DNA from 3 places in the Paenibacillus glucanolyticus genome. Region 3 is predicted to be linked to each of the others. Evidence: riboswitches for the same ligand, from Rfam matches in the RefSeq annotation. Region 3 holds a riboswitch; each other region holds the start of a gene.
The links. Region 3 has a riboswitch for cyclic di-AMP ahead of WDY75_RS15345 (universal stress protein). Riboswitches for the same ligand answer to the same signal wherever they lie in the genome.

Region 1 (4,711 bases), 3.3 Mb from region 3:
AAAGCCCGTCAAAGAGAGGCGGGCTCTCCTTTAACGGGCAGTAGGTCTGTGCACTGGATCGTCAGCCTCTATCATCTAGGATGATGTATCGGCCGATTGTTCATACTTATCATCACTCATGATGCGTTTGGCACCGACGTAACGCTGATCATAGTAATCCTCAGCAAGTCGGTTGATGACGACACCTCGATTCGACGAGGCATGGGCAAACTTGCCATCGCCTACATAAATGCCAACATGGGATATACCGCTCCCCGTTGTGTTGAAGAACACCAAATCGCCAGCCCGCAGATCTTTGCGGGTTATGCTTGTCCCCATATCGAATTGAGAGCCGGATTGATGCGGGAGCTTCAGGCCGAGTTTGGCATACACATACATGGTAAAACCGGAGCAGTCAAATCCGCTCGTGGTTGTACCTCCATAACTATATCTTGTACCCAATACCTTATCAATTTCCTGGTCCAGCGCACTATCGGCAAACACGCTGCCAATGCCTGAAGTGAACAGTAACGTAATACTCAGGGCTGCCGCTGATAACGTCTTCTTCAGCATGAAGAGCTCCTTCCGCTGCCTGCGAGGTTAGCTTGAGGGTTCGGTTGAAGGTCCCCTATGATCCCTTGACAGCAAGATCAATTCACCCGTAAATGGTTCCCCCGCTTCCCATATCCATGGGAATTCGGCAATCGTAATCTATGTATTAAAGCACTTACATTAATGACAAAGTTGTTACTGTACCCATTCTATCAGACAGCAAACAAGCTTGGCAATTATTTCTTGATGACTTTCGCTATTATTCAATAGCATCAGCTGTCGAAGTGTCAGGTATAATCAATTATTTTCCAATATTGCGTTTAATGAAGGCCGGGAAGGGTATATAAAAGGTAAGGATCTTTATGAAGGGCTGCCAATAATGCTGATGAAGTTGTTTCTGGATTAATAAAATTTATATTTTTTTTGAAAAGCGGGAACTTTTTCGTTGTCCCAAACGTTATAGAGGTATACACAGTGAACAAAAGAAAAAAGCCGCTGGGTGAGATCGGCACAATCTCAAAACTCCAGGGCTCTCTTATAAGGATAAATCAATAAAGTTCCAATTAGTTGTAGTTTACAGCTACAGATTTGTACGTGCTTTGACTCATCACTCGCTTAGCGCCCACATAGCGCTGTGCGTAATAGCTTTGGCTTAGCGGACTGACAATGACACCGCGAGAAGATGAGGAATGAGCGAACTTTCCACCCCCAACATAAATACCCACATGAGATACACCTTTACCGGATGTGTTAAAGAACACGAGATCGCCAGCTTTCAAATTGCTCTTGGATACTGCCGTACCTACCTTGTATTGAGCGGTAGATGTTCGTGGCAGGCTGAGACCAAGCTTCTTGTAAACATAGGTGGTGAAGCCGGAGCAGTCAAAACCATTTGTTGTGGTTCCACCTGTTTTATAAGATACACCAATGGCTGGTTTGATTGCGGTATTTAATTTGGAATCGGCGAAAGCGCTTCCGGTCCCTAATGTGAGCGCGAGGGCTAGGCCGAGAGAAACGGCCGTTAACTTCTTTTTCAAAACGAAATGCTCCTTCCAATGCCTGCGAGGTTAGCTTAAGGGTTCGGTTGAAGGTCCCCTATGATCCCTCTCTTGCGAGATCAATTCACCCAAAACGGATCCCCCGCTTCCCAATCGATATGGGAATTCGGCTCCTTAAAATGTTGATGAACCCATTCATTGACGTCTGACGTTCCAACATGATTAACGAAATAACATAGTTCCAGCAAAAGTTACAGTAAAGATGACAAAGTTGTTACTAACATATTCGTTATTTTAGCAGAGTATTAACATTTTGGCAAACGAGGAAAGTGTATATTTAAACAAAAAAACCTGTCCCAGTCATGCTGGAACGGGTTTTTTTGTAATTTCGCGCTCTGAAATTTGTGATATGGAGGATAAATGAAATCCTATTTTCTGTAAAAATGGCAGGGATTAAGATCCATGTCGCTTCCGGTTACAGTTTATTCGCGAGCCTGTCGATCATACTATTGTAACGAAATGTAACTTCTAGGAGTGCTGTGAGGATGATGATTTCCACAGATGATACTGGGAGGAAATTACCCAAATTTGGAAAAGTCCATTTAGAAAATAGGAGGCTTGCTGAATAATTAAACCGATTAGTCCTGCCCAGATGAGTGAGGCAGAGCTAAGGAGCAGAAGTATAACAACGGCGGCACCGCCCACGGTTATGGACAGGAGGACTGCCGTGCCCAGATTGTTGAAGAGAGTTAGAATAGAGCTGATCATACCGGAATCACCGATACGGCCAAACTGCATATAGAGCAGGGATATCCGAATCAGATAGGCGTACAGGAACCAGCCTGCCGCATAGGGCAGCGCGTGGAGCAGCAGAGCGGGCTCCTGGATGCCGTTGAGCAGGATCGGGAGAATTTTGGGCACAATCCAGTAGCCGGGAGCAAAGGTGAGGATCAACTCGATCAGATAGAATATCGTCACGGGTTTCCACAGCTTCTGCATTCCCGTGAAGAAGAACAAGCCGCGTTCACCTTGGGCTTCCTGGTGGAGGTTATAGAAGATGCCTGCCCGTATGAGCGGGGTGAGCACCATCCGGATGAGCAGCAATCCAGCCAGAAGCCATCCGTAGGTATGGACCGTATTGCTTAACGTCAGGCTCATCTCTCCCTCGTAGAAGAACAATAGCCGGCTCAGTTCGTTAGGTGCAGAGTCTGGATACCGCATCAGAAGGGGAACGACGGCTGATTTTACAAGTCGGTACAGGCAATATCCCCACAGCAAACGGTATAAGAAGAGCAGAATAGAGACGTATAATTGGTCTTTAACACTGGTCCACCCTTGGCCTGCATAAGTTTTCATGTGCTCACCCCTCACCATGACAGGCTACCGAACAGCGTCTCCACGAGTTTGGTAATGCTGAGATTCCAGCGTGTCACCACTTTCGGATCCATTCCTGCCTTCATATAATTATTGATGTGTTTGTTCTCAAGAACCATGGAGTATTTCGGGTCAACCATCGCCCAGGATAGCGGCGAGGTGTAGTCCAGAGTGTAAGTGACTTTACCGTCCTTGCCACTCCAGGTTCGCTCCACGGTCTTGCCGTCCTCGAACGCAAATATGATCGGGACATCGGTAACATCTCCGTCTTTGCTTGTAATCTTGACCGTAGATTCATACTCTGGATTGTCCTGCGTCCCTTTATTTTTGGTTTTGATCAGATCGATTGCGACGTCCGCCATTTGGTTTCCATATACATACTGGTCAAAATAAGACTGCCAGGAGGTTTTGCTTACTTGTTCAACGACCTTCTGGAAGTCGGACGTGGTGGGGTGCTTGAAACGGTATTTCTGGGCATAGGTGTTCAGAATCTTCTCCATCATCCGTGGACCGACCTGCCGTTCTATGCCTTGCAGTACAAGTTTGCCTCTCGTGTAAACGTTCAGTGCATAGTTTTCGTGGGAGCTGTATTTCCAGGAATCCATTTTCAGCGGTGCAGGTGAGGTAATCGACGCTCCTTGAGCTGCGGTGTTGGAGGTAATGCCGTATTCCTTCTCCATCACTCTCTCTTCAGCATAGGTCGCAAAGGCCTCGTCCAGCCAGGCTTCCTCAAACTCGTTATTCGCAATAATCCCGTAAAAATATTGATGGGCGATCTCATGGATGACGGTTCGTTCCAGCTCATACCCCGGTGAATCATTTCTGGCACCGAAGGCAGTTACCAGCGTCGGATACTCCATGCCGCCGGCACCGTTGCCCGATTCAGGCGGCACCACGATGGACAACGTGGAGTATGGATAGGATCCATACCATTTACCAAATGAAGCAAGTGCGGATTTGGCAGCATCGAAGTATCGGTCCTTTAAGTCTTTATGCACAGGATCGAGATACAGCTTGATGCGGACACCCGGTACACCTGGCGCAGAGAAGGCTTCTTCTGCCGTGACAAAGTTCGGTGATGCTGACCAGGCAAAATCATGGACATCGTCCGCATAGAATTGATAAACCTTCTCGCCATTCGTCTTCTGTGCGGGCTTCGTCGGGAATCCGGTAGCGGCAACAATATAATTTTCGGGAACCCGGATTCGAACGCTGTAGATGCCGAAGTTGGAATAGAACTCGGAGTTGCCGTGATATTGATGGAGGTTCCATCCCTCATCCGTTCTTCCACGAAGACCTGCCGGCTCATAGACTGAAATTTTAGGGAACCATTGGCCAGCCATAATAAAATTCTCGGTGGTGCCCATGCGCGCAAATATTTTGGGAAGCTCGACTTCAAACTCCATATGGATGGTGATGCTTTCCCCACTTTTTATGGGTTTTGGCAATCTTAGTTTGACAAGGCTGTGATCCTTGATATTGCCGTCATCCGGTTGAACGAATTGAAGGCGATGCGTCAAGGCCAGGCCTTCGGTTGTTTTCACGCTGGTAATGGTCATGGAGCCGTATCCGTCATCAGGCATAGGATCAGAACGCAATCTGCCGCCCGATTCCTTCATGAACGTTGTTTCGTTGGATGAAAATGCATTGGGATACAAATGAAAGTACAGCTCGTTTACGCTTTTTTTGCCTGGATGGGTCCAAGTGAGTGTCTGTTTGCCCTTAAGCTTGTTCTCTTCAGGCTCGTACCGAACATCCATGTGATATTCCACTAAACGGTCGCTCAGCGCCGGAGCGGGAACATCAGG
Region 2 (4,711 bases), 2.4 Mb from region 3:
GCATGACGCTCCCGCAGATCAGCTAACGATGGAGAATTGGCAGAGAACGATTGATATTAATCTTACAGGCGTGTTTCTCTGTGATAAATATGTAATCCAGCAGCTGTTATCGCAGGGATCGGGCGGGGCTATTGTAAACTGCGGATCGATCCATAGCCATGTCGGAAAAGCAGGAGTAACCGCATATGCTTCGGCTAAAGGCGGCGTTAAGCTGCTGACGCAGTCGATGGGCGCTGATTATGCCTCCAGAGGAATCCGGGTCAATGCAGTGTGCCCGGGTTATATCGATACTCCGCTTATTCAGGGAAGAACTGAAGCGATCACGCAGCACTTGGTCGGCCTGCATCCGATGGGGCGCTTGGGGCAGCCTGAAGAAGTAGCTAAAGCCGTGCTGTTTCTTGCCAGCGAAGACGCATCCTTTATTACTGGCACCACCTTGCTGGTGGATGGCGGATATACAGCGGTTTAAACCATATGAAGAAGCCCCGAGCATGCTCGGGGCTTCTTTGTTATATATGACAGATACGGGATAGGGCAAATTATATAATGCTGACGCCAGCACTGCCGTAACCGGCAGTTGCAGTGATCAGAGTCAGACCTGTTGCTGTTGTGGAGAATACCATCAACAAGCGGGTATTTGCTGCAACCGGAATAGCCAGGCCATCCAAGAAGCCGTTGCTGACCGTACCCAATGTGACTGCGCCGGTATATGGGGGAGCCAATGTGACAAGGGCACCGGGGATTGGCGTGAAGATATTGCTTGTAGCCGGAGCGCTGTACAGCTGGGCTGTGACCGTAACAGTAGTTCCAAGCAGGTCGAGTGCCAAGGTGTTGCTGAAGGTTGCGGAAATTGCCGTGATGGTGCCTGCGCGTGGCGTATTGAAAGCAAAGTCAAGCGCAGTACCTCCCGCACCCGTAAGGTCGATCGTTCCGCCAGCGAGCGTAACGGTTGGACCCGAAATACCGAAGCCTACGAGACCAACCGTTCCGACCAAACCTCCAACAATGGTTGTAAGCGCAAGAGGTATGCCGGATGCGAAAGGAATGATCGCTCCTCCACCTGGCAACCCAGTAGCCCCTGTTGGCCCAGTAGGGCCGACGGCTCCAGCAGGACCAACGGGTCCGATCGCTCCAGCAGCACCGGCAGGTCCGACAGGTCCGACAGGTCCGACAGGTCCAACGGGTCCTGCAGGTCCTGTTGGACCCGGAATGCCTGTTGACGATCCAGCAGGTCCAGCAGGCCCAATTGGCCCAGCTGGCCCGACAGGTCCAACGGGTCCAAGAGCTCCAACCGGCCCCACAGGTCCGACTGGTCCAAGAGGTCCCTGCGGTCCAACCGGTCCGCGGGGGCCTCTGACACAGTGGCGACGAATCGGTTTGTGTCCACCTTTACCACTATTGCCGTTATCAGGACATCTTTTTTTCTTGGCGTGCAGTACTTTTTTCTCTATCTTTTTAAGAGCACACAATTTTCTCTTTCTAGAAGAACAATCCAAATCAAGCACCTCCTTTAGATTTGCTTTATACTACGCAGATGCTCTCTTAGCCGCATGGGTTAACAGCTTATAAATGATAGATATATACCTATTATTTTAAGAATGTACGATAGCCTCTGAGGAATCAGTCTATAAACGAATAGCGAAAAAAAGCGATCGTGATGATATTGGAATAGCGAAATTGGGGGCTAACAAAGCTTATAATGGATCGTGTTGAAAAAAAATTCTGTTTCGAAGTTGAGGGCTTGTCTCCTCTGCATCGTTCATGATTCATGTCATGAATGATCTACCGCATGAATTATCTGTTATCTGATGGGCGCAATGCCTGCTGTATAGCGAAAAACACACCTCCGAACAAGGAGGCGACAGGCAGGGGACAGCCCTGAATTTGTGGAGATTATGGCTACTAATATGCCTTGGAAGAGCGCTGATTTCACCTCCGAATTTCCAGAAAATGCAGCTCCAGGGGTTTGACTTTTACTGAGCTTCCCTTTATCATGAACACACGCTTAGTTTCCGGCATACATTTCCGGAGAGCGGGGGAACCAGTTTCATCAGGGGCGAGTCACTTGAATTCACGAGTGTAGGGTACCATCTTACCCGAGTCCGTCAGCTAACCTCGTCAGCAGTGGATGGGTCTTGTATACATAATGGATGTTCATAACAAAGGCCCTTTATTCTCTATAGGGGCCTTTTCTCTATTTTTTGACCCCCTGCTGGCGGAGCTATGTCTAGATCCCCTGTTTGGTGGTCTTTTTGTATTCTGCAAAAGAGGAGGGCAATGCCTGCTAATGTTTAGCCAATTGAATCAGTCAGACGGTTTGGGTTTACAAGGCACAGGGAAATGGATGCAACCTCTCCCCTGAGCCCCCGGACTGTGCAAGTGTGTCTGAATGTCACATATCCGAGTTAACACATGTGTTAACATGGATAATTTCCTCATGCCGTTTTTAGGAACAACAAAATCATTTCGAAAGGTTGTGGAAGGTGTTGAAGAAAGTTGTTGTGCTGTTGTTGTCATTGGTTATGGTGGTATCGGTCGCGGCCTGCGGCGATAAGGGGAGCACGCTGGAACGGGCCAAAGAGCAGGGGTATATTACCGTAGGTTTTGCCAATGAAAAGCCTTATGCCTACAAAGAGGCCAGCGGGGAGCTTACAGGCGAAGCCGTTGAGATTGCCCGTGTCATTCTGGAGCGACTTGGCATTAAGGAGATGAGAGGTGAGCTTACGGAGTTCGGCTCCCTGGTTGCCGGGCTTCAGGCGGAACGGTTTGACCTGATCACTGCAGGCATGTTCATCAATCCGGACCGCTGCTCCGCCGTTTTGTTTGCTAATCCGGAGTACAGCATAGGGGAAGCTCTTGCCGTGAAGCAAGGGAATCCAAGTGGACTCGGAAGTTACGAAGATATTGCCAAGGATGATCAGGCGAAGGTGGCCGTCATGACTGGCGCGGTTGAAATCGGCTATATGGAGAAGTCAGGCATCCCTTCGGACCGGATCATACAGGTTCCCGATCAGGCCTCGGCCATCAGTGCCCTCCAGGCAGACCGGGTGCAGGCGATTACCATGACGGGACCGTCCCTGCAGGCGATGCTGGATTCGGCCAGCGATGACAACATCGAACGCGTCGCGGATTTCGAACAGCCGGTCATCGACGGTGAAAGCGTTCGGGGCTATGGGGCCACGGCATTCCGTCAAGCGGATACCGAATTCCAGGAGGCTTATAATGCGGAGCTTGAAAAAATGAAGGAGTCAGGTGAGCTGCTGGAGATCTTGCAGAAGTTTGGATTTACCGAAGAAGAGCTGCCGGGCGAGATGACAGCCGCTGCGCTTTGCGGTGAATAGTATGCCGAATTCATGGATCGATTTTCTTCCTACTCTGCTGAAAGGAGCGGAGATTACGGTTTTGGTCGCCTTCTTTTCAGCTGTTCTGGCCATTGCCATGTCCTTCGCAGCCGGTTTATCCAGACTGTCGAAGCTGTGGATCGTCCGCACGGTTACAGCCGTGTATGTGGAAATCTTTCGGGGAACCTCCTTGCTGGTGCAGCTGTTCTGGTTGTATTTTGCTCTTCCGTTTATCGGCATTGAGCTTCCCAAAATGCTGGCAGCCATCCTTGCGATTGGATTCAACTTTGGCGCATATGGCTCCGAGATTGTCCGAAGCACGGTGCTGGCTGTTCCAAAAGGACAGTGGGAAGCTTCGGTGGCGCTTAATATGAAGCCATGGCAAAGGATGTGGAATGTTATATTGCCTCAAGCTTCACTGCGAATGCTCCCGCCATTCGGAAATCAGCTGGTGGAACTCATCAAATCTACGTCACTTGTCTATTTCATCACGATGGCGGATCTGACGTATCAGGCCATGGTGCTGCGCAACAACTATATTTCCTGGACAACCGAGATTCTGGTGCTGCTGCTTCTTATGTATTTTGTCATAGCTACGCTTGTCTCGATGGCAGTTCGGTTGCTGGAGCGTAAATGGACGGCGGGGAGGCTATAGCGGATGTGGGATTGGAATTATGTGTTTGATATCCTGCCGGAATTGCTGAGTGCATTAAAAATGACGGTATGGGTGACGCTCTGCGCTTTTGTGGTGGCCTTGATAATCGGGCTGCTGTTTGCCTTTGCTGCTCGAAGCCAGTGGAAGCCTGTGTCGCTCATGACCAAAGGTATTATCGAATTTATCCGCAATACACCGCTGCTGGTTCAGGTCTTCTTCCTGTACTACAGTCTGCCGCTCCTTACCGGAATCTCCATTCCGGCCTTCTATGCCGGGGTGATCGGTCTTGGGCTGCATTACAGCACGTATCTGTCCGAAGTGTATCGTTCTGGCATCGAAGGGGTCCCCAAGGGGCAGTGGGAAGCTGCAACTGCTCTGAATTACACGAAAGCCCAAACCTGGCGGAGCATTATTCTGCCGCAAGCGGTGCCGCCTATTATTCCGGTGCTGGGCAATTATTTGATTGTCATGTTTAAGGAAACACCGATTCTGTGTGCCATTACGCTTGTTGAGATGATGCTGACAGCCAAGAATATCGTTTCCCAGTCGTTTCGTGCATTCGAGCCGTATACGCTGGTTGGCATTCTGTTTCTAATTATCAGTTATATCGCGTCTTTGCTGGTGCAAAGGCTGGAGAAACGAATGAATCTGCAGCGTGGAAAATAAGGAGGGAGTCTATTGAACGCAGTAGTAATTGATGCGTTTGCCGGAGCCG
Region 3 (4,711 bases):
CTCATGACAACGGCCAGTGCGCGCATAACGGTTTCGCCTGCTATTTTGCGCTTGAAGGCATGGATTTGACCACCCCCGCGAAAGGTTTGGATTGTAGCTAATATGAGTACAACAAGTGTATTGATCTTAATACCGCCGCCTGTCCCTCCGGAAGCAGCACCAATGAACATCAGAATAATAATGAAGAACTGAGAAGCTGCCAGCATACTGCCGATATCAATCGTATTAAACCCCGAGCTTCGTGGCGTTATGCCTTGAAAAAAAGCAGCCAGTACTTGTTCGCTCCCACTCAATTGGCCAAAGGTTGACGGATTCCAGCTCTCCATAAAGTATATAAATAGAAAACCAAGCAGGGACAGCGTTCCTGTCCCGACCAGAACAACCTTGGAATGAAGCGAAAGTTTTTTCCATGAACGTTTTTGGAATACATCCACAATGACGATATAGCCGAGACCTCCAATGATAAATAACAGGACAATCGTAATATTGACGATCGGATCGCCAACGAAGGGTGTCAGGCTGTCAGACCACAGGGCGAAACCGGCATTGTTGAATGCGGAAACGGAATGGAAGAGGGCGTAATAGGCCGCCTGCCCCCATCCAAAATCCGATTGCCAACGAAGTGTTAGAACAATCGTTGCCAGTGCTTCAAATGCGAAAGCGATAAGTACCATGTACATTGACAATTTAACCAAACCTTGTGCCGAAGTCGAATAGGTGGTTTGCTGGATGATGAGCCGTTGTTTCAAGCCAATTCTTTTCCCCAAAACAATGGCGACCATGACACCAAAGGTCATAAAGCCAAGTCCGCCAATTTGGATCAACATCATAATGATGACTTGTCCAAAAGTTGAAAACACGCTGCCGGTATCCAAGACAACGAGTCCGTTTACGCATATTGCTGACGTTGCCGTAAATAATGCATCCAGCAGACCAACTGAACTTCCGGTGGAGGAAGAGTGGGGAAGCGCAAGCAATGCGGCTCCGATTAATATCAATGTGAAAAAAACAAGCATGATGAGTTGGGGAGGGCTCATCTTTTTCTTAAGCTTGTTGATGAACAACTCCATTTTGCCAGGAGCGGAATGTTGTGTATTTCGATCGTTTGAATTTATAGAGGGTCTTCTCACAAATTCCACTCCCATTTCTTATTAATCTTCGTCCTTGGCATACATTTCTCTGTTTTGGAATAAAGACGAGTCTATTACTTTTCCGTGACTTATTTTTAGATATTGGACTTCTTGATCTGTTTTTATTTTTAGCAAACCGGTGTCAAAATCGGTATTCAACTCTTTGAAAAATAGTCCGCTGGCTACAGGGTTGCCCCCGGATTCCTTATTACCGATTATATAATGAGGACCCTCTTTGAAAACGGCGACTCGAATCCCTCGTTCATGGGTGTCAGTAATTTGTTCATCCATCCTCTGAACTGCCACGATGTGCAGATCCGTTTCGCCAATCTGGTTTAGGAGTTCGTTGACAAACGACCCGCGCGTAATTTCTTGCCATCGTGTTTGTCCAGACTGCCCGATGATGAGTTGGGTAATATGAAGGTTTTTGGCAGTTTCTGCTATGATTTCGGAAGCCTTGCGATCTTTGTTTGGTTTGACGATAAAGGTCGCCCCATATTCGTCGCATTTCATTTGCCACTCAGCCATATACCTTTCTTGTGTCTGATCAAGCTCATTCTCACGTAAGGGTATAACGCTCAACACAAACAGGGGACACTGAAGCAGATGGGCTAATTCACCGCCTCGGCGGATGAGGCGTTCGCCGTTCGGACCATAATACACGCATACCAGTATTTTTTCGTTGTTCAACAGATAAATCATTCCTTTCTTATTCTTCAGTAGACGGTAATTACCACATTAGCTTAAATTAAAAAGGCCTGGTTGCAGAGATATATCTGCTTCCAGACCTTGGCTGTACGAATTTTGGACAAGTCAAAGTAGAAGAGTGTTCTCTCCCAAGACGCTGACGAGGTTAGCTGTCGGATTCGGGATTGAGAGTTCCCGTTCCTTCTTAATCAGAAAGAATTCACCCCTAAAGCTTAAGCAGCTTTTGTTGGTTCCCCCGTTCCTCATAGAGGATTAAGCGTAATGCGTATAAAATTTATTGTAATAAATATTATGCTAAAATAAGCTAAAAGTAAACAGTCTGCCATGGGCAATGAATGTCATTCATGGGTTGAGGTAGAATTCAATCTTTGTTTTGTATATACTCGTTTCAAGTTATTATTTGATTACCCGAAGGTTACTTACATATCCGCACCGTCTTTTTCCTTCACGGGGTTAGCTAATCCAAACTTCTTAACCAATGGTTTGATGGTTAACCCCTGCACGAGAAGTGAGAAAAGGACAACACTAAACGTGAGCACGAGTATATCGTCGCGGCCGGCGAAGGTTGAGGGCAAACTTAAGGCGAGTGCGATGGATAAACTGCCCTTTAACCCTCCCCAATTCAAAACCATCTTCCATGATGAAGGGAAGGGTCTCAGGAAGTACAGGCTCGCGTAGACGGCCACAGTCCTACCGATGAGAACGATCAGAATGGCGGCACCGATTAACGCCCATTTGTCTGCGAAGTTAATATGTTTGATTTCGAGACCGATCATCAGGAATATCAATGAATTTGCAATCAACGTGATGACGTCCCAGAACGAATTAATGTTCATCTTGGTCGTCTCCGACATCCCGATGCGCGCTCCGTAACTGCCGAAAATCAAGCCGCCCACGACGACGGCAATCACACCGGATACATGGAAATGCTCGGCGATAAAGAAACTTCCGAAGAAGAGGAGCATTGAGAACGCAATCTCTAACGGATAATCGTCATAGAAGCGAATGAGCTGTGAGAATAGATACCCAAGCAAGCTTCCAACTGCGATACCGCCGACACTGAACTTGAGAAAGAGCAATAGGCCGCTGCCTGCTCCCGCCCAGCCCATTTCCATATATGTAAGTAAATAAACGGAAGAGATCTGAAACAACACAACGGCAATTCCGTCATTAAACAACGATTCCCCTTCAATAATCGTCACGATTTTCTTCGGTACGCCTAAAGACTTGAAGATGGAGATGACACTGATCGGATCTGTGGCGCTCATTAAAGCCGCAAAGGTAAATGCAACGACTAAAGGTAATCCCATAAGCCCGTACATGGCAAGAGCAATAAGAAGAAAAGAGAGCAAGGTGCCGCCAAAAGCAAGGGCAAGCACCGGCTTGCCTTGTTCACGAAGATGCGAGAATGGAAGCTTTAGCGTAGCATCCCCGAGAAGGATTGGCAGGAACAGGGAAATAATGATCGCTTGAAACACATTCGATTGGGTGATGAAAGATTCGGCTTCATCCAGCACCGGCACGTGGATCAATCCAAGCAGCAGACCTACGATAACAAGAGCAATAGAGTAGGGCTGATTCATTTTTTTGGCTACCGCGATAACCCCCATCGAAACCGCTAGTAGAATTAACAATTGAACGAATATCTCATTAAAATGATGCATAGAGCCCCCTCCTTAAAGAAGATAATCTCCAGTTATTGTAACTTAATGACCTCCAAACAACAAATATATTGACAAATGGGAAAAAGAGGGCGTATTTTATGAATATAAAATAAAATTAATCACAGAATCATTCCTATGCTGATTAAGGATGTGAAATACGATATGCCAAAAAAATTCTCTGACGAAGAACGTAAGTGGATTCGAGAAAAACTGCTGGTGGAGGCACGTCAGCATTTCGAAAAGTCTGGTCTCCGTAAAACGAGTGTTGAAGAATTAACGAAGGCGGTCGGCATTGCCCAAGGCTCATTTTACATGTTCTTCGGATCGAAAGAGGAATTGTATTATGAACTGATTCTGGAAGAGGAGGATCGAATCCGCAGTGCGGTTCTAGACTTATTTCCTCCGGAACAGGTCAGCAGCCAGGATAGCATCAAACGGTTTCTCTTGTATTCATTAAGGATGATGGATGAGAGCCCGCTGCTTCGACAGATGATGGATCGGGGGGAGATGGAGCTGTTGTTCAGGAAATTACCGAAGGAACTGCTGGACCGTAACTTTACCGAGGATCAGGATGCTCTCCTGCCAGTGATTGCAGCTTGGCAGAAAGCCGGCATTTTGAATGGTACGGCACCCGAATCCATCGTGGGCATGATCAGATCCTTGGCGTTTCTTACGCTGCACAGAAAAGAGATTGGAGAAGCACCATTTACAGCTACGATCGAATTGTTGGTAGAGTTATTATCTGCCGGTATGCTCGCAGTGTCCAAAGGGGCACAAGGAGGTGAGGGATTGTGATCGAAGTAAGCGGGCTTCATTTCACTTATCCCAATCGTAAAGAGCCGACCCTGCAGGGACTTGATTTTGTCATACGGTCTGGAGAAATCTTTGGATTTCTCGGCCCGTCTGGTGCAGGTAAAAGCACAACGCAGAAGCTGCTGATCGGTGTTCTGAAGGGATATCGTGGGAGCATAAAGGTAATGGGAAACGAAATTAAGGAAATCGGTCCGGAATATTACGAGCGAATCGGTGTAGCCTTTGAATTTCCTAACTTCTACAACAAATTTTCGGTTCTCGAAAATTTAAAACTTTTTCGATCTCTTTACAAGGGGAATACGGAGGATCCATTGAGATTGCTTGAACAAGTTGATTTGTCAGATGCAGCCAATATGATGGTTTCACACCTTTCCAAAGGGATGAAGATGAGGCTGA

Region 1: another riboswitch for cyclic di-AMP. It lies ahead of WDY75_RS30205 (C40 family peptidase); the one in region 3 lies ahead of WDY75_RS15345 (universal stress protein).
Region 2: another riboswitch for cyclic di-AMP. It lies ahead of ehuB (ectoine/hydroxyectoine ABC transporter substrate-binding protein EhuB); the one in region 3 lies ahead of WDY75_RS15345 (universal stress protein).

What each region holds. Positions count from the first base shown of each region.
Region 1 is NZ_CP147845.1:6,568,056-6,572,766, reverse strand. Features, by position in the region: gene WDY75_RS30210 (C40 family peptidase) at 76-549, opposite strand; cyclic di-AMP (ydaO/yuaA leader) riboswitch at 554-692, opposite strand; gene WDY75_RS30205 (C40 family peptidase) at 1,095-1,568, opposite strand; cyclic di-AMP (ydaO/yuaA leader) riboswitch at 1,573-1,711, opposite strand; gene WDY75_RS30200 (hypothetical protein) at 2,058-2,885, opposite strand; gene WDY75_RS30195 (M1 family metallopeptidase) at 2,897-4,711, opposite strand, start outside.
Region 2 is NZ_CP147845.1:862,904-867,614, forward strand. Features, by position in the region: gene WDY75_RS04015 (SDR family NAD(P)-dependent oxidoreductase) at 1-469, shown strand, start outside; gene WDY75_RS04020 (exosporium glycoprotein BclB-related protein) at 540-1,496, opposite strand; cyclic di-AMP (ydaO/yuaA leader) riboswitch at 1,993-2,137, shown strand; gene ehuB (ectoine/hydroxyectoine ABC transporter substrate-binding protein EhuB) at 2,487-3,341, shown strand; gene ehuC (ectoine/hydroxyectoine ABC transporter permease subunit EhuC) at 3,343-3,996, shown strand; gene ehuD (ectoine/hydroxyectoine ABC transporter permease subunit EhuD) at 4,000-4,662, shown strand; gene ehuA (ectoine/hydroxyectoine ABC transporter ATP-binding protein EhuA) at 4,675-4,711, shown strand, end outside.
Region 3 is NZ_CP147845.1:3,222,992-3,227,702, forward strand. Features, by position in the region: gene WDY75_RS15340 (TrkH family potassium uptake protein) at 1-1,070, opposite strand, end outside; gene WDY75_RS15345 (universal stress protein) at 1,152-1,820, opposite strand; cyclic di-AMP (ydaO/yuaA leader) riboswitch at 1,957-2,107, opposite strand; gene WDY75_RS15350 (cation:proton antiporter) at 2,258-3,502, opposite strand; gene WDY75_RS15355 (TetR/AcrR family transcriptional regulator) at 3,665-4,297, shown strand; gene WDY75_RS15360 (ABC transporter ATP-binding protein) at 4,294-4,711, shown strand, end outside.